2 regions of the Mesorhizobium sp. LNJC394B00 genome follow, and region 2 is predicted to be linked to the other one. Evidence: riboswitches for the same ligand, from Rfam matches in the RefSeq annotation. Region 2 holds a riboswitch; the other holds the start of a gene.
What was found. A riboswitch is a leader RNA that binds a small molecule or an ion and turns the genes downstream of it on or off. The one in region 2 is predicted to bind S-adenosylmethionine.
Positions count from the first base shown of each region.

Region 1 (11,290 bases), on a different contig from region 2:
CATGGACCGGCTGATCGGCGATACGGAAGCCGCCTGCGACCAGCTGCTGATCGAGGCATCGCAGGCTCCTAACCCGCCGCAAATGCCGCCGACGGCGGTCAAGCGGCTGGCCGAACTCGCCGCGGCCGCCAAAGCAATCCCAGGAAAAGTGTGAGCGGTTTTTTCCGTCCTGAATTGCGCCAAAACAAAAAAGACCAAAGCTTGATCTCTTCTGCGGGCCGGCTCAAGGCCACGCCGCCAGCGCCGTGGTCAGCACCAGCGTCGCCGCGAAGGCCAGATTGATGATCCGCGACGCCAGCGGCTGGCGCAGGGTGCGGGCGAAGGCCGCGCCGGCCAGCAGCCACAGCACATGGATGGCTACGATCATCAGGGTGAGAACCGCCAGCCTGGCCGGGATGCCGAGAGCATCGGCGCCGGCTGCGGTCGCGGAGCCAGCAAGGACCGCAGCAATCGCCACATAGGCTTTCGGGTTGGCAACGGCGAGCAGTAAGCCGCCGAGGAAGGTCGGCAGAACCGCGCTGCTGTCACGCGCGGCCAGCGGCGGCGCTGTCGCTATTCTGTAGGCGAGGTAGAGAATATAGGCGGCGGAAGCGACCGCCAGCACTGGCGCTACGCCCGGCATCGAGGTGAGGATAGCCTTGATGCCGGTGGCCACTACCAGCAGCACCGCGACCGTGCCTAAAATCATCCCCGATGTGTAGTGAAGCGAATTGCGCAGGCCGAAGGCGGCCCCTATCGCCGTGACGCTGATCGTCGCCGGGCCAGGACTGCCCATGACGACGGTTGCCGCCAGCACCAGCGCCAGCAATTGCTGCCAGGGCTGCGCCTGCGAAAGAATGTCTGCGGCCATGCTGCCTCTTCTCCACAATAATGGAGAACAGTGTGGCAAGGCGGACAGCCGTCGTCTTGAACGATCGTGCCGAACCTGCGCGGCTAGGCGCTGGCCTTGTCCAGCGCCACGAGATCCTCCGCGCTGAGCTTCAGCGATGCGGCGCGCACCAGGCTGTCGACCTGATCCAGCGTCGTGGCGCTGGCGATCGGCGCGGTGATGCCGGGCTGCGCCATCACCCAGGCGAGTGCTACTTCCGCCTGCTTGGCCGAATGGCGCGCCGCCACAGTGTCGAGTGCGGCCAGAATGCGCATGCCGCGCGCATTGAGATAAGCCTTCACGCCGCCGCCGCGTTCACTTTTGCCGAGATCGGCCTCGCTACGGTATTTGCCGCTCAAAAACCCCTTGGCGAGACTGAAATAGGTGATGACGCCGATATCCTCGGCCACGCACAGATCATGCAGCGGCCCGTCGAAGGATGAGCGGTCGTAGAGATTGTATTCCGGCTGCAGCACGCTGTAGCGCGGCAGCCCGCGCAGGCTGGCAACATCGAGCGCGGCGCGCAGCTGGCCGGCGTCAAGATTCGAGGCGCCGATATGGCGGACCTTGCCGGCAGCGAGCAGCTTCTGGTAGGCGCCGAGCGTCTCCTCATAAGGGGTTGTCGGGTCCGGCCAATGCGAGAGATAAAGGTCGATCACATCGGTCTGCAGTCGCTTGAGCGACGCCTCGACTGCCCTTTCGATATGGGCAGCGGACAGATCCTTCTTGCCTTGTCCCATATCCGAGCCGACTTTGGTGATGACGATGATCTTGTCACGGTTGCCGCGGCTTTTCATCCATTTGCCGATGATGGTCTCGGACTCGCCGCCCGCGTGGCCGGGCACCCAGCGCGAATAGGCATCGGCGGTATCGATAGCGTTGAGGCCGGCGTCGCCGAACCGGTCGAGCAGGTCGAAGGAGGTCTTCTCGTCCGCGGTCCAGCCGAAGACATTGCCGCCCAGGACCAGCGGCGCGATGGAAAGGTCGGTTTGACCGAGACGGCGTTTTTGCAAGACGGGGCTCCGTGGGGCTGGCGGCGGGCGACCCGAATGCTTCGGGCCGCAGCTAAGCTAGGTCTCGCCGCGCCGAGGTCAAAGGCCTCAGCCAATTTTTCCAGCGGGCCAGCGCTTCACAAAGGCGCGAGAGCTTCGCCTGCAGGCTCGCCGTGGTCTACTGGCTCACGAGGCGATCCGCTTCGCCACCTCTTCCAGCCAGTGGTCGCTGATACCCAGCGCCGCGAGATGCTGCAGCGTGTTGAGCACATAGTCCTCGTTGTTTCCGGACTGGCCGACGGCGCCACGGATAACACCTGCCGCATGCGCGGGGTCGAGCCCGCCGGCATACTGCTCATGCTGGCGGTCGACGATATAGGCGACCGCTTTCACTCTCTCTCCCGCGGCCGCCCCATTCCCGTCGAGGCTGATATCGAGCACACGCTCGAGGTAGACGCTGGTCACCAATTCGCGCTCGCGCAGATAGGTCAGCACCTCATCGCGCAGCTCGCCGGGCACGCGAAAGGCCAGCCCGATGCAGGAGCCGCCACGGTCGAGGCCTAGCACCAGGCCCGGCCGCTGGCGCGTGCCGCGATGCACGAAGGAATAGACGCACAGCGACCGGCGGTAGCCGTAAAGCCGCGCGCGCCGTGTCTCGACATGGGCGAATCCCGGTCGCCAGATCAGCGAGCCGTAGCCAAAAACCCAAAAATCGCCCATATCGCCAAGCCTGATTGCACGAGAGTGACGCCGCCGCATCGGAATCGGTGCTCTTCTGTTCTTTTTGCTTGTTGCGTAAGCCACAGTCCACCCGCAACACGCCCGCGTTAATGAAAGCCGCAGCATGACGTCAAGTGACGAGCGTCCGTCGAAGTTTCGCCGCCGGCTGATGTGGCTCGCTGCCTTGGTCGTTATGCTGTTCGGCGTCTACAGCGCGGTCTGGTTCTATGTCGCCGGTCGCGTCAGCAGCGAAGCCGACAAAGCGGTGGCCTCGCTCAAGGACAAAGGCATCGAGGCCGGCTGCGCCAACCTCACCGTCAGCGGCTACCCCCTGAGTTTTGCCATCTCCTGTGACAATCTGGCTTACGAGGACGACGCCAGGAACGTTGCCGCCTCGGCAGGCAGCTTCAACTTCGTTGCAGAGCTCATCCGGCCTTTGTCGCCTGCCGCCGAGTTGCGTGGGCCGCTGCGCACCTCGGTGCCGGGGATGGCGCCGCTATGGATCGATTGGGACAATCTGCAGGCCAATGCCAAGCTCTCCTGGCCCTTGCCACGCAGCATTTCGCTGCAGGCCGAGAGCTTGTCCGGCCAGACCGATCCGGCCGACGACACCGACCCGGTTTCACTGTTCAGCGCCGGAACGGCGGCGGGCGAGTTGCGGCCGGACGGTCAGGACCTTGGCTATACCGGAAGCTTCACCGATCTTGAGATCGACGCCGACGCGATCGGCGGGCGCGTGCTGCCGCCGCTCGACGGCAGCGGCGACGCGACGCTGAAGAACGGCGTCGCGCTGATGAAGACGCAGGCCAGGAGCCTGCGCGGCCAGGCGGTCGGCATCCACAAGCTCGATCTGTCGTCGGGAACCGCGCGCATCACCGTCTCCGGCCCGGTGTCGGTCGACGCCAACGGCCAGGTCAATGCCGACCTGACGATCAAGCTGCAGGATCCCAAAGCCGTGGCGGCAATCCTCGCCACCGCAATCCCCGAGCAGAAGAGCCAGATCGAGCAAGGCTTTGCCGGTCTGGCGCTGCTCGGCAACGAACCGTCGATGCCGCTCAAGGTGGTGAAGGGCAAGGTCTCGCTCGGCTTCATTCCGCTGGGCAAGATCAAGCCGCTCGATTAGAGCAATTCCAGGAAAAGTGTGAGCAGTTTTCCGTCCGGAATTGCGTTAAAACAAAGAGACAGAGCATGATCGCAAAGAGCGGCAACGGCTTTTGGGGAGAGATCATGCTCGAGCAAGCCGACGCATGAACCGACCGGTGAAACTGCTGAGCGTTGGCGCGCTGACGCTGGATACCATCCTGCGCGTCGAAACCCTGCCCACGCATCAGGGCAAGTTCATCGCCTCGGACGGCATCCAGATCGCCTCGGGCATGGCGACAAGTGCTGCCTGCGCCGCCCGCCGTCTCGGCGCCGAGGTGTTCCTGTGGGCAAGTGCAGGTGACGATGCCGTCGGCGACCAATTGCTGGCCGGCATCGAGGCCGAGGGCGTCGATTGCGACTTTGTCCGCCGCGTCGAAGGCGCCCGCTCGGCGCTGGCCGCGATCCTGGTCGACGCTCATGGCGAGCGCATCATCGTGCCCTTCTACGACCCAAAGGCGCAGGCCGACCCCGAGGCGGTGCCTGTCGCCGATCTTTCCGGCTTCGATGCCGTGCTGGTCGATGTGCGCTGGCCGGGCGCCGCTGCTCTTGCCTTGACCGCCGCGCGCGACGCCGGTTGCCCGGCAATCCTCGACGCCGACACGGCGCCGCTGGAGGTGCTGGAGCGTCTGTTGCCGCTGGCGTCGCACATCGTCGCTTCGGAGACGGCTGCACGCATTGTCTGCGGCCACGCGCTGAATCCCGAAACCGCCTGCGCCGACCTCGCCAGCCGCACAGACGCCTTTGTCGCGGTTACCGGCGGCGCCGTGGGAAGCTGGTGGCATGACCGGTCCGCCGGATGCGTGCGCCACATCGCGGCGCCGAAGATCAAGGCGGTCGACACGCTTGCCGCCGGCGACGTGTTTCACGGTGCCTTTGCCGTCGGGCTTGCCGAAGCCATGCCTATCGAGCAGGCCTTGCGCTTTGCCAGCGCGGCGGCCGCGCTCAAATGCCAGCGCTTCGGCGGCCGGCTGGGCGCGCCGGACCGGGCCGAGACAATGGCCATGGTCGCGGCGACCTGGCCCGTCTGAAACAGATTTAACTTTTCACCGGGTGCTCGACCGCCTGCCGGCCGAAATCCGGCACGTCGATATCCTGGCCGGCCTCGATGATCGAACGGCGAACGGCCCGGGTGCGGGTGAACAGGTCGAACAGCTTGTCGCCGTCGCCCCAGCGGATCGCCCGCTGCAGCGAGGCGAGGTCCTCCGAAAAGCGCGCCAGCATTTCCAGGATGGCATCCTTGTTGTGCAGGCACACGTCGCGCCACATGGTCGGGTCGGAGGCGGCCAGACGGGTGAAGTCGCGGAAACCGGAAGCCGAATATTTGATCACTTCCGACTTGGTCACCGATTCCAGATCGTCGGCCGTGCCGACGATGTTGTAGGCAATGATGTGCGGAAGATGCGAAACGATGGCCAGCGTCATGTCATGATGCTGCGGGTCCATCGTGTCGATGTTGGAGCCGCAGCGCCGCCAGAATTCCGACAGCTTTTCCAGCGCGGCCGGATCGGTTCCCGGCAGCGGCGTGAAGATGCACCAGCGGTTTTCGAACAGCTCGGCGAAACCCGCATCCGGGCCCGATTTCTCCGTACCCGCCAGCGGGTGTCCCGGAATGAAGTGCACGCCGTCCGGCACATAGGGCTGCATTTGCGCAATGACGGAGGCCTTGGTCGAACCGACATCGGTGAGGATGGCGCCTTTTTTCAGCGCCGCTGCGATCTCTTGCGCCACCTCGCCCGACGATCCCACCGGCACCGAGACGATGATCAGGTCGGCGTCGCGGACCGCTTCCCTGGCGTCGGTGGTGTAGCTCTCGCCAAGACCGAGCTCCTTCGCCCGTGCCAGCGTGGTCGGGCTGCGCGTCGCGATGGCGACATGGCGGGCCAGGCCCTCGCGGCGGATGATGCGGGCCAGCGACGAGCCGATCAGGCCGATGCCGACCAGCGCGATCTTTTCAAACATCGGTGCTGTCATTGTTTCAGCTTTTCAGGAATGTCGTGAGGGCATCGATGACGCCCCGATTGGCTTCTTCGGTGCCGACGCTCATGCGAAGCGCATTGGGAAAGCCATAGCCGGTAACGCGCCGCAATATATAGCCGCGCTGGGTGAGGTAGTCGTCCGCCGCCTCAGCCGAATGCCTCTTGTCGTCGGGAAAGTGGATGAGGACGAAATTGCCGACGCTGGGCGTCACGCGCAGCCCAAGCTTCGTCAGCTCTTCATTCAGCCAGGTAAGCCAGGTCTCGTTGTGCAACGAACTGCGCTCGACATGGGCGCGGTCGCGGATGGCGGCAATGCCGGCCTCGATCGCTGTTGCGTTAACGTTGAAAGGGCCGCGGATGCGGTTGATGGCATCGACGATGTGCAGTGGGCCATACATCCAGCCGATGCGCGCGCCGCCAAGGCCGAGCTTGGAGAAGGTGCGGGTCATGACCACATTCTGTGCGCTGCCCGCCAGCTCGATGCCGGCCTCATAGTCATTGCGCCTGACATATTCGGCATAGGCCGCGTCGAGCACCAGAAGCACGTTGCCCGGGAGAGCGGAATGCAGGCGGCGGACCTCCTGGAACGGCAGATAGGTTCCGGTCGGATTGTTGGGATTGGCGAGGAAGATGATTTTGGTCCGCGGCGTCACCGCGGCCAGGATCGCGTCGACGTCGGCGCGCTCCTCGGTTTCCTTCACAGCAACCGGCTTGGCCCCCGCCGACTGAATGTAGATCTTGTAGACCATGAAGGCATGTTCGGTAAAAATCGCCTCATCGCCTGGCGCAAGATAGGTCTGCGCCAGCAGGCCAAGTATCTCGTCAGAACCGTTGGAGCAGATGATGTTTGCCGGGTTGAGGCCATGCACCTCGGCGATCGCCTCGCGCAGCCGGCGGGCGGTGCCATCGGGATAGACATCGAGCTTGGCAGCCACTTCACGCGCGGCCTCGATCGCCTTCGGCGACGGGCCGAGCGGGTTCTCGTTCGACGATAGTTTATGGACCTTGGCGACGCCGGCCGGTGCTGTGCTCTTGCCCGGCACATAGGCGTCGATGTCCATGATGCCCGCGCGGGGCGTCGGTCGTGCCTTGTCCGCTGTCTTGTCCATGTCGCAAATCCATCGAGAATGCCTCCGTCCGGAGGCCGCAGCGGAAATACAAGCCGTAGCCGCGAATGTCGAGAGGCGGGCAATAGCTGGCCGTTGACGCCGGGCCGCACGAGTTCTAGAAGAACGCAACAGTTCCGTGGTGATTTGGCCGGTCGGCTTGCAGCCACGTTAAACAACTCGCTAAAGGGCCGTTTGCGTGACGTAACCGGCTTTGCGATCGCATTGCCGGTTTTTTATTGCCTGACGGCGGGCAAGGAGAGTCACATGGCCGCGCTCCGCGCTACAAAAACCAACAACGAGGCCGACAACCCGTCGAGCCCTGTGTTGCGTTTTGGCCCTGACAAGCCGCTGAAGCTCGACGCCGGCACGCTTTTGTCGCCGTTCCAGATCGCCTACCAGACATATGGCGCCCTCAACGATGCCCGCACCAACGCCATCCTGGTCTGCCACGCGCTGACCGGCGACCAGCATGTCGCCAGCACCAATCCGGTGACCGGCAAGCCCGGCTGGTGGGAAGTGCTGATCGGTCCCGGCAAGATCATCGACACCAACCGCTTCTTCGTCATTTGCTCCAACGTCATCGGCGGCTGCCTCGGCTCCACCGGTCCGGCCTCGACCAATCCCGCCACCGGCAAGCCCTACGGCCTCGACCTGCCAATCATCACCATCCGCGACATGGTGCGGGCGCAACTGATGCTGGTCGACCATTTCGGCATCGAAAAGCTGTTTTGCGTGCTCGGCGGCTCGATGGGCGGCATGCAGGTGCTGGAATGGGCGTCATGCTATTCCGAGCGCGTCTTCTCGGCCCTGCCGATCGCCACAGGCGCACGCCATTCCTCGCAGAACATCGCCTTCCACGAGGTCGGCCGCCAGGCTGTCATGGCTGATCCGGACTGGCATGGCGGCAAATATTTCGAGCACGGCAAGCGCCCGGAAAAGGGGCTCGCCGTGGCGCGCATGGCCGCCCACATCACCTATCTGTCGGAAGCCGCCCTGCATCGGAAATTCGGCCGCAATCTGCAGGACCGCGAAGCGCTGACCTTCGGTTTCGACGCAGATTTCCAGATCGAAAGCTATCTGCGCCACCAGGGCATGACATTCGTCGACCGCTTCGACGCCAACTCCTACCTCTACATGACCCGTTCGATGGATTATTTCGACCTCGCCGCCGATCATGGCGGCCGGTTGGCAGATGCCTTTGCCGGGACCAAGACCCGCTTCTGCCTGGTGTCCTTCACCTCGGACTGGCTGTTCCCGACCGAGGAGAGCCGCTCGATCGTGCATGCGCTCAACGCCGCCGGCGCATCGGTCTCCTTCGTCGAGATCGACACCGACCGCGGCCATGATGCCTTCCTGCTCGACGAACCCGAACTGTTTGCCGCCATCAAGGGCTTCATCGGCTCGGCGGCCCGCGCAAGGGGGCTCGCCTCATGAGCGTCAATGGCAGCCAGCGCGTCGACCTCGAAGTCGTGGCCAACCTGATACCCCCGCAGTCGCGGGTGCTCGATGTCGGCTCCGGCGACGGCCTGCTGCTCGAACTCCTGCAGGAGACCAAGCAGGTCGACGGCCGCGGGCTGGAGCTGTCACAGCGCGGCGTCAATGAATGCGTTTCGCGCGGCCTCTCGGTCATCCAGGGCGATGCCGACACCGACCTCGAATTCTATCCGGACAAGGGTTTTGACTTCGTCGTCCTGTCTCAGACGCTGCAGGCGACCCGCAACCCGAAGCTGGTGCTCGACGAGCTGCTGCGAATCGGCAACCGCGCCATCGTCTCCTTCCCCAATTTCGGCCACTGGCGGGTGCGGCTGTCGCTGTTCGTCAATGGCCGGATGCCGGTGACCGCGGACCTGCCCTATTCCTGGTACGACACGCCCAACATCCATTTCTGCACCATCCGCGACTTCGTCAATCTGGTCGAGGAACTCGGCGCTTCGGTCGAGAAAGCCACCGCGCTCGACGGCAACGGCCAGAAGATCGGCCTGTCGATGCCATGGTGGTTCTGGAATTTCTTCGGCCAGCAAGCGGTGTTCTTGCTGAAGCGGTAGTTTGCCCCTATTCCAGCACGTCCGTCGCCTTGTGCGGGTGCTGAACGCCATCGGCGATGATCACATCGGCGTGGGAGTTGTCGGTGCGCAAGGCCAGAATCTCGCGATAGGCTGATGAATCGTACCAGCCCCACGCATGCGCCCTGTCCGGAAACTCGATGACGATCAGATGCCCGGGCCATTCGTTTTCGACCACGTCCATGTCGCCGCCGTGGACAAGGAAGCGGCCGCCGAACGGCTCCAATGTGGCGTCGATCCTCTGCAGATACTCGACAATCTGCGGGCCCATTGTGACTTGACGCATATGGGCGACGGCGTAGGCGGCCATGGCTGAACTCCCTGTGAGATCGAAGCCCGACGACCGGCTTCGTTGGCGCAATCTGCAGACATGATGGCCATCGGTCGATTACGTCTGGGGTAATCGGCCGGCTTACCGGCGTCCTGGCTCAACAGTTTGTGATGACATTGCCGCTGGTTTTTTGTAGCGTCGAATCGAATGCCATCCCGGGGTAAGGCTTGGACGGCGACCATCAAAACCTCCGGCCTCCAGGCATTTCGGGGCACAATCGAAGCAACATGTCCAAGGCAACCGACCTCGCTCCGCTGATCTCGGTGATCACACCGACGCACAATCGCCGCAGCAAGGTCGTGCGCGCCGTGGAGAGCGTGCTGGCGCAGAATTTTCCCCGGTTCGAACACATTGTCGTCGATGACGGCTCGACCGACGGTACGGCAGCCGCACTTGCCGAAATCCGCGATCCACGGCTGATCTATGTTGGCTCAAAATGGCGCGGCGCCAATGCCGCCCGCAATGCCGGCATCGAGCGGGCGCAGGCGCCGGTGGTGACATTCCTCGATTCCGACGACGTCTATTTGCCGGATCGCCTGGCGCGGACGCTGGAGCAGTTCGACAACAATCCCTCGCTCGAAGTGCTGATCAGTTCCTTCGTGTCGCTGAAGGGCAATCGCCGCACCAACTGCGTCAACCGCGAGGCGCTGCTGAGCCGCGACTCGCTGGAGCGGGCCCTTGTCGCGCAGACCATCTTCATTGCCGGGTCGGCAATCACCGCCCGGCGCGAGTCGCTGCTGGCCATCGGCGGCTACGATAGTGACGTCACGCGCATGCAGGATCGCGAATTGTTGCTGCGCTTTGCCCGTCGCAGCGGCGCGCAGCTGTCCGAAGTGATCGACTGGAAAAAGTACAACTCGGAGAATTCGATCTCCGGTCGCCGGGACGGCTATGTCGAAGCCTATGCGAGCTTGATCGACAAGCACCCCTATATCGCCGACCGCTACCCCTACATTCCGCCTTACATGATCGCCCGGCAGCTCATCGCCGATGCACTCAAGGGCAGGGTTTCGCAGGCGTTCTCCGGCTATATGGCCAACCGGTCGTCGAAGGCGCTTGGCTATTCGCTGCCGCAGCTGTTGCGTGGCTATGTCGGCGGCCGGCGCTGGCGCCGCGATCTCTATGCCGAATTTCGCGACAAATACGGTGCACGGCCGGCCTGAAGTTTGCCGACAAGCCGCGCAGCGGCTTTCCCCTCCGAACTGCCTCAAACCTCATTTGTCGAGTTCCGGCAGATATGGGTCGGAATATAGCCGCCGGTCGCGTTCGCCCTGCAGGCAGTCCATGGGTGCGGCGGCATCGATCGGGACCACGGTCGCATCGGCGATGCCGCTCACCTCCAGGATCAACTTGCGGCGTATGGCGGTGGCGAATTCCGAGGCCGCATAGATCGGCAACACGAAGGAGCCGGGCCCACCGGTGACGCAGTCGTCATAATACTGGTCGAGATGGCTGAAGGTCGGCGACGGGCTGATCAGGATCGGCAGGCCGTTGATGACGATGCCCTTGGCCACCGCCGCATCGCGTGTCGTGGCGACGGGCAGCCCGGTGTTGTTGGGACCGTCGCCGGAAATGTCGATGACGCTGCGTGGCGCATCGAACCCCGTGCCCTCGAACAGCCCGGCGCCGAAGGCAAGCGCGCCCGAAATCGAGGTGCCGCGAAAGCTGCGGAACGGCCGCGCTTCTATTCTGTCGGCGAAGGCGTTGGCGCTCTCTGCGCTGTCGATCACCTGCCAGGCGATGACGCCATCCTCGCGCACGACGCCCGCCCATTCGAAATAGGCAAGCGCGATGCGCCCGGTGGTTCCCGAGCGCACGGCCTTGATGAAATCGGGATGCCTGAGCGCCTCGACATAGCCCGCGCGCTGCAGCGCGAACTCCCTCTCGTCCATCGACTGTGAGATGTCGACCGCCAGCACCAGTTCGACATCCACGGCAACGGCCGGGGCAGCCACGGGCGTGGTGCAGGCAAGGCAGGCAAGCAGGCTGAGCGCATCGAGCATGGCCGCACCACGGACGTTTCGACCCGTGATTCTTCGCCGCGATCGCGGCGAAATAAAGCCCCTTCTACTTCTTTCGCCGCACGGC
Region 1 is NZ_AYWH01000002.1:558-11,847, reverse strand. It holds gene X751_RS158975 (1-acyl-sn-glycerol-3-phosphate acyltransferase) at 1-154, shown strand, start outside; gene X751_RS158980 (LysE family translocator) at 224-850, opposite strand; gene X751_RS158985 (aldo/keto reductase) at 934-1,881, opposite strand; gene X751_RS158990 (gamma-glutamylcyclotransferase) at 2,047-2,580, opposite strand; gene X751_RS158995 (DUF2125 domain-containing protein) at 2,705-3,703, shown strand; gene X751_RS159000 (sugar kinase) at 3,828-4,751, shown strand; gene X751_RS159005 (prephenate/arogenate dehydrogenase family protein) at 4,759-5,694, opposite strand; gene hisC (histidinol-phosphate transaminase) at 5,699-6,808, opposite strand; SAM riboswitch at 6,935-7,012, shown strand; gene X751_RS159015 (homoserine O-acetyltransferase) at 7,073-8,242, shown strand; gene metW (methionine biosynthesis protein MetW) at 8,239-8,853, shown strand; gene X751_RS159025 (DUF1330 domain-containing protein) at 8,861-9,181, opposite strand; gene X751_RS159030 (glycosyltransferase family 2 protein) at 9,430-10,365, shown strand; gene X751_RS159035 (DUF1194 domain-containing protein) at 10,417-11,205, opposite strand; partial or broken gene X751_RS0132725 (ATP-binding cassette domain-containing protein) at 11,270-11,290, opposite strand, start outside.
Region 1: it holds a riboswitch for S-adenosylmethionine, as region 2 does, so the genes downstream of both, X751_RS159015 (homoserine O-acetyltransferase) here and X751_RS144925 (O-succinylhomoserine sulfhydrylase) in region 2, are expected to answer to the same signal.

Region 2 (11,290 bases):
CGCGAGCCCAAGATCGGCGAAGTCGTGTTCGAGGTGAAAAACTGGTCGGTCTATCACCCGCTCCATGCCGAGCGGCAGGTGATCAAGGGCATCGACATCAATGTGCGCAAGGGCGAGGTGGTCGGCATCGCCGGGCTGATGGGCGCCGGCCGCACCGAATTCGCCATGAGCCTGTTCGGCCGCTCCTATGGCCGCCGCATCACCGGCGAAGTGCTGCTCAAGGGCAAGCCGGTCGATGTCTCCTCGGTAAGCAAGGCGGTCCAACACGGCATCGCCTATGTCACCGAGGACCGCAAGACCTACGGCCTCAACCTCATCGACCATATCAAGCATAACATTACGCTGGCCAATCTCGACGGCGTGTCGCGCCACAGCGTGATCGACGACATGCGCGAACTTGCGGTCGCCAACGACTATCGCAAGAAGACCAATATCCGTGCGTCAAGCGTCTATCAGATGACCGGCAATCTTTCCGGCGGCAACCAGCAGAAGGTGGTGCTGTCGAAGTGGTTGTTTGCCGACCCTGACGTGCTGATCCTCGACGAGCCGACACGCGGCATCGATGTCGGCGCCAAGTATGAAATCTACACGATCATCGCGCGCCTTGCCTCGGAGGGCAAGGCGATCGTGGTCATCTCGTCGGAAATGCCGGAATTGCTAGGGATTACCGACCGCATCTACGTCATGAACGAAGGGCGCATGGTGGGCGAAATGCCGGCGGCGGAAGCAAGCCAGGAAAAGATAATGCGCGCCATCGTCCGGGGAGAAGGAAAAGCAGCATGAGCACCGAAAGCGCCCCCGCCCCGCAGGGCAACGTCGCCGACGAACAGCGCCCGCGCATCGCCGTCTCGGCGCTGGCGACGAATTTACGCGAATACGGACTGATCATAGCCCTGATCGTCATCATGCTGTTCTTCCAGTTCACCACGTCGGGGACGTTGTTCAAGCCGGTCAACCTCAGCAATCTGGTGCAGCAGAACTCCTTCATCATCGTGATGGCGCTGGGCATGCTGCTGGTGATCGTATCGGGCTATATCGACCTCAGCGTCGGATCGGTCGCCGGTTTCATTGGCGCGCTGGCGGCAAATATGATGGTCATCTGGCAACTCGGACCGCTGAGCAATCCCCTGGTGGTTTCAATCGTCTGCCTGGTCGCGGGTGGCCTGATCGGCGCCGCGCAAGGGTATTGGATCGCCTATCACCGGATACCGAGCTTCATTGTCACGCTGGCCGGAATGCTGATCTTCCGCGGCATTTGCCAGGCGTTGCTTGGCGGCGGCTCGTCGGTGGGTCCGCTTCCCGACGACTTCAAGATGCTCAGTTCCGGCTTCATCCCGGATGTGATCGGCCCACTGACGCTCGTCCCGCCGGTCGTGAACGCAGCCGGCAAGACCATCATGGGCAGCGGCGTGACCCTGCACATGACGACGGTCGTGCTGGGGCTGATCGCCGTGCTCGCCTATGCCTATTTCGGGGTCCGCACCCGGCGCAAACGAGAACGCCATGGTTATGAGGCCGAGCCCTTCACCCTGTTCGTCGTCAAGACGCTGGTCGCCAGCGCGCTGGCGCTGTTCCTGGTCTATGAGTTTGCCAGCTACCGCGGCCTGCCCGTGGTGCTGCTGGTCATGGGCGTGCTGATCACGCTGTTCGTCTTCGTCACCAAGCGCATGACCATCGGGAGGCGCATCTACGCCATGGGCGGCAATCCCAAGGCGGCGCAGCTGTCGGGCATCAACACCGAGCGGCTGACGCTGATGGTGTTCATCAATATGGGCGTGCTGTCGGCGCTTGGCGGCCTGATCATCGCGGCTCGTCTCGGCCAGGCGGTGCCGGCGGCGGGTCTCGGCTCGGAGCTCGACGTCATCGCCGCAGTGTTCATCGGCGGCGCCTCGGCGATGGGCGGCGTCGGCCAGGTCATCGGGGCGGTCGTCGGCGGCTTCATCATGGGCGTGATGAACAACGGCATGTCGATCATGGGCGTCAATGTCGACTGGCAGCAGGTGGTCAAAGGCCTGGTGCTGCTCGGCGCCGTGATCTTCGACGTCTACAACAAGAACAAGGCCTGACAAGCTTCAGGCGAGGCAAGCAGGAGGCATACGATCGCGGCGCAGCCGGCAAATTGTCGGCATAAGAAGTCCCCCGAGGGATCAAGTTCGCGAGCGCAATCCGGACGAAGAGTTCAACCCGTGGCGCGGCTAGGTCCGAGCCGCGCAGGTCAAGGTTTGCCAAGAGGCATCCAAGGCCAAGCACATGAGAGAGGATTTAATCATGCTGATCTCCCAGATCCTCGACGACGCCGAGACCATCCGCGTCGTCGCCCGCAATGGCGGCGGCAAGACCAGGATCATCAACGGCGCCCGCAGCGTCTATTCGCTGGCCATGGAAGCCGCGCGCACCGGAACGGCCCTCGCCGCGCTGATCGAACGCAAGGGGTTCGGTGAAGCGATAGACCTCGACGCCGTCTACAAGAAGGGCCGGCTGGTGTCCCCGATCAACCATCCCGATCCTGCGCATCTGCATCTGACCGGCACCGGCCTGACCCATCTCGGCTCGGCGGCGACGCGCGATTCCATGCACAAGAAGCTCAGCGATGGCGGCGAGGAGCAGCTTACCGATTCCATGAAGATGTTCCGCATGGGGCTCGAAGGCGGCAAGCCGGCCAAGGGCCAGACCGGCGTGCAGCCGGAATGGTTCTACAAGGGCAACGGCACCATGGCGGTGGCGCCGGGCGCCGCACTGATGTCGCCGGCCTTTGCGCAGGACGCCGGCGAGGAGCCGGAAATCGCCGGCATCTATGTCATCGGCGACGACGGCGCGCCGTTCCGCGTCGGCTTCACGCTGTCGAACGAGTTTTCCGATCATGTTACCGAGCGGGTGAACTATCTGTTCCTGGCACATTCCAAACTGCGCAACGCCTCGTTCGGGCCGGAAATCCTGATCGGCGACCTGCCGGCCGACGTCAGGGGCTCATCGCGAATCTATCGCGACAGCAATTTGCTGTGGGAAAAGCCGTTCCTGTCGGGCGAAGCGAACATGTCGCACACAATCGCCAATCTCGAACATCATCACTTCAAATATTCGGCCTTCCGCCAGCCGGGCGACGTGCATGTGCACATGTTCGGCACGGCGACGCTGTCCTTTGCCGACGGCATCAAGACTCAGGCCGGCGACGTTTTCGAGATCGAGGCCGCGGATTTCGGCCTGCCGCTGCGCAACCCGCTGGAGATCGAGCAGCCGGTTAAGGTGGCGGTGAAGGCGCTTTGAGGCAGCATCACAATTTGGGAGCCGGAAATGAACGGAATGCGGCTTGTCATTGTGTTCACGGGCGTGGCCCTGTTCCTGACCCAACCGTCGGTGGCCTTTAGCGCCGGCCAGTGCAGCCCGAAGTCCTATCGTGAAGCCCGTTTGGCGATGACGAGCCGTCTTCTAGCAACCGGCTATTCGAAAGCCCAGGTGAGCTTTCTGATGCGCAACACGGATCACACGACATCAGCGCTTCGCAGCGACAGGCTGAACAACAATGGCAAGGTCTGCGGCATCGACTCCGCTAAGGCCCATGTCCTCGGTTGCCTCGACAAGCAGTTGTTCCCGTTGAAGCGCGGCTCAAACGCTTCGCTCGACGAGGTCAAACTGACCGAAGGCTTTTGGGGCAGGAAACGTTTGGCCGCACGCGAACTGCTGTTTATCGGCCATTTTCATGCCTGCCTTGGAGCCGCGAAATCGTATCTCTTTCGCGGCTGACGCCGGCGGACGGGACTCAATAGATATCGAAATCGAAATACTTGGCCTGGATCTTCTTGTAAGTGCCGTCGGCGACGATGGCGTCTATCGCCCCGTTGAGCTTGTCGCGAAGTGCCGTGTCCTCCAGGCGGACAGCGATGCCGGCTTGCGTCTCGGTGCCCTTGACGTCACCGACAAGCTTGCAGCAGCCGTCGCTCGCCTTCTTCAGCCAGTCCATCAGCACGAATTTGTCGGAGATGACGGCGTCGAGACGGCCGTTCTGCAAGTCGGTGATCGCCTCTTCCTGGGTGGGGTAGAGTTTCGCCTCGGCGCCGGCCTTGCCATAGGCGTCCTGCGCATAGTCGGCCTGGGTGGTCGAGGCCTGCGCGCCCACCGTCTTGCCGGCAAGGGCTGCCGGTTCGGTGGAAGTGAGGTCGCTGTCCTTGGGCGCCACCAGCGCCAGCGGCGTCGTGTAGTATTTGTTGGTGAAGGCGACCTGTTTCTTGCGCTCCTCGGTGATGCTCATCGAGGCGATGATGGCGTCGAACTTTTTCGCCTGCAGCGCCGGGATGATGCCGTCCCAGTCCTGGGTGACGATCTCGCACTCGACCTTCATCTGCGCACACAGCGCATTGGCAATGTCGATGTCGAAGCCCTCGATCTTGCCGTCCGCGGTGATGGTGTTGAAGGGCGGATAAGCGCCCTCGGTGCCGATCTTCAATTTCTCCTGCGCCTCAGCCAGCGAGCCGGCCGATATCACCAGCATGGCAGCGCCCGCTGCCGATATGATCCATCTTGAAATCTGCATTTTGGTTCCCCTTGCGCGCCGTTCTCTTGCCGGCCACCGAAAGGCAGCCAAGCATGGTGAGGCAGCGCAGGCAAGTATTTTGCCTGACGGTGATCGAAGGTTCAGCCGGCGGGGCGGAAATGCTTGGAGAGCTTGAGGCCTTGCGCCTGGTAATTCGAGCCGAGATCGGTGCCGTAAAGCGCCTGCGGCCGCTTCAGCATGTGTTCGTAGACCAGCCGGCCGACGATCTGGCCGTGGTCGAGGATGAACGGCACTTCGTGGCTGCGCACTTCGAGCACCGCCCGGCTGCCGGTGCCGCCTGAGGCCGAATGGCCGAAGCCCGGATCGAAGAAGCCGGCATAGTGAACACGGAATTCGCCAACCAGCGGATCGAAGGGCGTCATCTCGGCGGCGTAGAGCGGCGGCACGTGCACGGCTTCGCGGCTGACCAGGATGTAGAACTCGTCCGGGTCGAGCACCAGTTCGCCGGCGCCGCTCTTATAGAGCGGCTCCCAGAAATCGACGGCATCCTGGGCGGCGCGCTTGTCGACATCGACCAAGCCGGTGTGATGCTTGCCGCGATAGCCGACCAGGCCGTTCTGGTCGCCGTCGAGATCGATCGACAGCGCAATGCCGCCGCCGGAAATGTTGGGCGGCTCGGTCGCCACCAGCATCTCGGCGCGGTGCAATTCGTTCAGTTCTGCCTCCGACAACAGCGCGTTGCCGGTGCGAAAGCGGATCTGCGACAGCCTCGATCCGGCGCGTACGACGATCGGGAAGGTGCGCGGACTGACTTCGAGATAAAGCGGCCCGTGATAGCCGGGGGCGATCTTGTCGAACTCATGGCCGCGATCGGTCATCACCCGGGTGAAGATGTCGAGCCGGCCGGTCGAGCTCTTCGGGTTGGCCGAGGCCGACACGTTTGCGGGCAGCGCCAGGCTTTCGAGCAGCGGCACGATGTAGACGCAGCCGGTTTCCAGCACCGCGCCCTCGGCGAGACTGAACTCATGCAATTTCAGCCGGTGAAGCTTGTCGGCCACCAGATGATCGGGACCCGGCAGGAAGGAGGCGCGCACGCGAAAAGCCTTGTCGCCGAGCCTGAGATCGAGGCTCGCCGGCTGCACCTGGTCGACATCGAGCGCGCGCGGCGACTTGAGCGCGCCGGACTGAAACAGCGCGGAAATGTCCTGATCGGGAAGAATGCCTGTCTGCCGCAAAAGGCTGGCTCCGCTCCAAGGTCGGTCTCTTTGTGGCAGGTTCTTGCCGCAAAACCGCTGGATATTATTGCGGAACCTGCCTGGTACAAACCTCTTAATGAAGCCGGCAATTGACGCAAGCGCAGGTGAGGTCTAAAGGGTCGTTATCCCGTGGTGATTTGGCCGGTCGGCTTGCAGCCACGTTAAACAAGTCGCTAAAGGACCGTCGGGCCGCAAGGCCATATGGACCGGTTGCGACTTTCGCGGCCGGTTTTTTTGTGTCTGGAACAAAAGCGATGAGCACCAAGAAGCGTAACTGGAAACCTCAGACCGCACTCGTGCACGGGGGAACGCTGCGTTCCCAGTTCGGCGAGACGTCCGAAGCGATGTACCTCACCCAAGGCTATGTCTACGAGACGGCGCAGGCTGCCGAGGCCCGTTTCAAGGGCGAGGAGCCGGGCTTCATCTATTCGCGCTATGCCAACCCTACCGTCGACATGTTCGAAAAGCGCATGTGCGCGCTGGAGGGTGCCGAAGATGCGCGCGCCACGGCGTCCGGCATGGCGGCGGTGACGGCAGCGCTCCTGTGCAGCGCCAAGGCCGGCGACCATATCGTTGCGGCGCGCGCGCTGTTCGGCTCCTGCCGCTGGGTGGTGGAGACGCTGGCGCCGAAATACGGCATCGAGGCAACGCTGGTCGACGGCACCGACATCGCCAACTGGGAAAAGGCGGTGCGGCCGAACACGAAACTGTTCTTCCTGGAAAGCCCGACCAATCCGACGCTGGAAGTGGTCGACATCGCAGCGGTGGCGGCGCTCGCCACCTCGATCGGCGCCAGGCTGATCGTCGACAATGTCTTTGCCACGCCCTTGCAGCAGAAGCCCTTGCAGCTCGGCGCCCATATCGTCGTCTACTCCGCGACCAAGCACATTGACGGCCAGGGACGCTGTCTCGGCGGCATCATCCTGTCGGACAAGAAATGGATCGACGAGAATTTGCACGACTATTTCCGCCACACCGGCCCGAGCCTGTCGCCGTTCAACGCCTGGACGCTGCTCAAGGGCCTGGAGACGCTGCCGGTTCGGGTGCGCCAGCAGACGGAAAGCGCGGCCAAGATCGCGGATTTCCTGGCAGGACGGCCGGAAATCGCCCGCGTCATCTATCCCGGCCGCGCCGACCACCCGCAGGCCGACATCGTCAAGAAGCAGATGACGGGCGGATCGACGCTGATCTGCCTCGACGTTAAGGGCGGCAAGCAGGCGGCCTTCGCCTTGCAGAACGCGCTCGACATCGTGCTGATCTCCAACAATCTCGGCGACGCCAAGAGCCTGATCACCCATCCGGCGACCACCACGCACAAGAACCTCAGCGACGAAGCTCGCGCCGAGCTTGGCATCGGGCCGGGAACGCTCAGGCTGTCGGTCGGTCTTGAGGATACGGACGATCTGCTGGAGGACGTTGCGCAGGCGCTGAAGGCAGCCGGATAGGCCGCGAGGCGTCACGCTCCCGACGAAACCTCTTCCAGTTCGGCCGTCTTGGTGCCGATGGTCATGATGTTGCCGCGCCAGTCGACGGCGCCGCTCAGCCAGCCGCGCGCCCAGATGGCGGGAAGCATCATGTCGCGGACCATCATCGCCGGGACCAGGCGCAGCGACAGATGCCAGCCCTTGGCCGCGGCCAGCGCGCATTCGGGAATGTAGGCCGCCGTCAGCACGGCCAACACCGTGGCCGGCAGGCTGATGCCGGCACTTGCGGCCGCCACCAGTGCCAACGCCAACGGCACGGCGACGCCGGTCAGGATCTCGGGTGCGAAAAACAGCGGGAAGGTGACGCGGCGCAACCGCGCCCAGCGCGCCTGGCGCGACCAGATGTCGGCAAGTCGGCGCTGCCCCAGTGGTTGCTCGAAAGGCGAGGCAACGAGATTGACGCGCAGGCCCAGTCCGTTGACCAGCTTGGTTGCAGCAGCATCCTCAGCGATCTCGGCGGCCAGCGCGCGGATACCGCCACTGGTATCGAGCATCGGCTTGTTCCACAGCATGCTCTTGCCTTGGGCAAAGCCGAGACCGAGCGCCTCGCCGGCATATTGCCAGCGCGCCTGCAGCGTGTTGAGGAACGCGCATTCGACCTCGGCCCAAAAGCCATCCGGCCGAGAGCCGATCGGCGTCGAGCAGATAAGCCCGGTATTGGTCCGCCAGGCCGCCATCAGGTGCTGGACGTAATCCCTTGGCATCAGCACGTTGGAATCCGCCAGAATAACCCAATGATAGCGCGCCGCTTCCCAGCCCTTGACGCAGTTGTTGAGCTTCGGGTTGCTGCTGACGCGGTCGTCGCCGATCAGCAGCCGGGCCGGCACGTTGGGAAACAGGACGATCGCCCTGTTTATCAGTTTGACGACGGGATCGTCGGCGTGAGCGACGCAGAAGATCAGTTCGTAGCGCGGCCAGTCGAGCGAGAAGGCTCGCTGGAGCGTCTCTTGTGTGAACGGCTCCACGCCGCGCGACGGCACGACGATCGAGACCGGTGGCTGCTCGCCGGACGGCGGAGGGATAAGGCGACGCGCTTGCAGTTTCGACGAAGCAAGCAGGATGCTGGCGAGATTGGAAAGAAGCAAAGCGGAGGAAGCGAAGGCGGCTGTGAGAGCTGGTTCCATCGAGATCTGGTCACTCCGGAAAGGCCGCTCGCGGCTGCTTTGTCAGTCGACAGATGGGCCTTGAGTCGCCGGCAAGGTTTGCGCACACCAACATTGTCATGTGTCACTTAAATGACATTGTTTGTCGGCACCTCCGCTTTGAGGCTGGCAGGACATGCCGTTGTGCGCGTATCAAACCGCATAGCGCGACAAATGTTCCTTGCCGCGCAACCGGAGCAGCCCATGTATCGCGCCGTCACGCGCAACATCGAAGTGCAGGTCAGACCGTTCTACCTGGAGGACCGCTCGGACCCGGCGGAGAACCGTTATGTCTGGGGCTACCAGGTGACGATCGACAACCAGTCGGACGATTTCGTGCAGCTTATGTCGCGTTACTGGCACATCACCGACGGCAGCGGCCGGATCGAGGAAGTGCGCGGCGCCGGCGTGGTCGGCGACCAGCCTGAGCTCAATCCCGGCGACAGCTATCAATACACGTCAGGCTGCCCGCTCTCGACGCCCTCCGGCTTCATGGTCGGCCACTACACCATGCGCAACAAAAAGGGCGAGACGTTCGACGTCGCTATTCCCGCGTTTTCGCTGGATCTGCCGGGGACGCGGCGGACGGTGAATTAGGGGTTTTCTCCCCATCTCTATACGGGGAGGACTGCCCGGCAGTGCAACGAGGGGCGCCGCCGGACTCATGAGGTTATCTTCCACGCACATGACGTAGGCTATGCGCGGCCATTCACCAAAGTTCGCGCTGCCCCTCATCCGCCCTTCGGGCACCTTCTCCCCGTGAACGGGGAGAAGGAAGAGATGCTACTGAGTTGCAAACTCCGCCGGGTCGAAGTCGTACTGCTTCGAGCAGAACTCGCAGGCGACGTGGATGCCGCCATCTTCGGTGCTGTCCTTGATCTCCTGCGCGGAAAACCCCTCGAGGATGCCGCGTATCTTGTCCCTTGAGCAGGAACATTGGTCGGCGACCGGCACGCCGCCGAAGACGCGCACGCCATGTTCGTGGAACAGCCTGTAGAGCAGCCGCTCGGCGCCGATGGTCGGGTCGATCAGCTCGGTCGGCTCGATGGTGCCGAGCAGCGCCACCAGCTCGCGCCACGAATTGTCGGCCGGCTCCTGCGTCACGTCACGCGGATCGCCGTCGCCGCCCGAAATGTCGGGCACGCGCATGCGCTCGGGTGACTGCGGCAGGAACTGCGCCAGGATGCCGCCGGCGCGCCACTGCTCACGAGCGCCGCCGGGACCTGGCGTCAGAAGCTTGGCCACCGACAGCCTGAGGTCGGTCGGGATCTGCTCCGACTGGCGGAAATAGGTGCGCGCGGCGTCCTCCAGCGTCTCGCCGTCGAGCTGGACGATGCCCTGATAGCGCTGCGTGTGCGCGCCCTGGTCGATGGTCAGCGCCAAAACGCCGCTGCCCAGCAGCGTCTGCTGCGAGGTCTGGCCTGCGGCCACCAGGGCCTCCAGCCGGTCGGCGTCGAAACGCGCATAGGCGCGCAATGCCGAAGGCGTGGAGAAATCCGCGACCAGCATGTCGACCGGGCCGTCGGTGCGGGTCTGCAAGATGAACTTGCCTTCGAATTTGAGCGAGGTGCCGAGCAGCACCGTCAGCACACAGGCTTCCGCGAGCAGGCGGGCGACCGGCTCGGGATAGTCGTGACGGTTGAGGATGGCGTCGAGCATCGGCCCGAGTTGCACGGTGCGGCCGCGCACGTCGAGCGGGCCGACCTCGAAGGGTACGACATGATCGTCGCCGGCATAGCCGAACTCGCCGAGTTTGGGGTGATGTTCAGTCACTTGATGCGTTTCCAACATGACAAAGCTCCAGGGCGCGGCCATGCGGCCCGGAGGGGTGCATGCGTCCAAACGCGCTTGATTTGCGTGATGGGGCGCAAATAGGCATCGCGCCGCCCCGGATCAAGCGCTTGGAGATCAAGCGCCTGGAGATCAAGCGCCCAGACACCAGGCCAAAACCGCCTTCTGGGCGTGGAGCCGGTTCTCGGCTTCGTCGAAGACCACCGAATGCGGACCGTCGATGACCTCGTCGGTCACTTCCTCGCCACGATGCGCCGGCAGGCAGTGCATGAACAGGGCGTCGGGCTTGGCCCTGGCCATCAGCGCCGCATTGACCTGATAGGGCGAGAAGACATTATGGCCGCGGGCGCGGTGTTCCTGGCCCATCGACACCCAGCAGTCGGTGACGATGCAGTCGGCCTGGTCGACGGCCTCTTCGGGCGAGCGGGTGAAGTGCAGCTTGCCGCCATTGGTCTTCGACCAGTCGATGTGCTTCTGCGCCGGCTCGCTGCCTTCCGGCACTGCGACGTTCAGGTTGAAGCGGAACCGCGCCGAGGCCTCGAGCAGCGAATGCAGCACGTTGTTGCCGTCGCCGGTCCAGGCGATGGTCTTGCCGGCAACCGGACCGCGATGCTCCTCGAAGGTCATGATGTCGGCCATCAGCTGACAGGGATGGGTGTCGTCGGTCAGCCCGTTGATGACCGGAATCGTGGCATTCTCGGTCAGCTCGAGCAGCCGCTCATGCGACGTGGTGCGGATCATGATGGCGTCGACATAGCGCGACAGCACCTTGGCGGTGTCGGCAATGGTCTCGGAGCGGCCGAGCTGCATTTCGGTCCCGGTCAGCATGATGGTCTCGCCGCCGAGCTGTCGCATGCCGACGTCGAAGGACACGCGCGTGCGCGTCGACGGCTTGTCGAAGATCATGGCCAGCACCTTGCCTTCGAGCGGTTTGGTCCGTTCGCCGGCCTTGAGGCGCGCCTTGCGCACCACCGCATCGTCCAGCATCAGGCGCAGATCGCCTTCGGAAACGGCGGAAAGATCGGTGAAATGGCGAAGGCTCATCGGGAATGGCTCTCGGGATTACTTCGAGGCGGCCGCGGCGATGGCGTCGGTCAGGCCCTTGGCGCCGGCGCGGATGCGATCGAG
Region 2 is NZ_AYWH01000005.1:392,241-403,530, reverse strand. It holds gene mmsA (multiple monosaccharide ABC transporter ATP-binding protein) at 1-783, shown strand, start outside; gene mmsB (multiple monosaccharide ABC transporter permease) at 780-2,066, shown strand; gene araD1 (AraD1 family protein) at 2,269-3,264, shown strand; gene X751_RS144910 (hypothetical protein) at 3,292-3,741, shown strand; gene X751_RS144915 (ABC transporter substrate-binding protein) at 3,758-4,528, opposite strand; gene X751_RS144920 (2'-deoxycytidine 5'-triphosphate deaminase) at 4,630-5,724, opposite strand; SAM riboswitch at 5,865-5,942, shown strand; gene X751_RS144925 (O-succinylhomoserine sulfhydrylase) at 6,000-7,190, shown strand; gene X751_RS144930 (ceramide glucosyltransferase) at 7,202-8,353, opposite strand; gene apaG (Co2+/Mg2+ efflux protein ApaG) at 8,576-8,968, shown strand; gene X751_RS144940 (Hsp33 family molecular chaperone) at 9,155-10,186, opposite strand; gene argF (ornithine carbamoyltransferase) at 10,295-11,206, opposite strand; gene X751_RS144950 (aspartate aminotransferase family protein) at 11,225-11,290, opposite strand, start outside.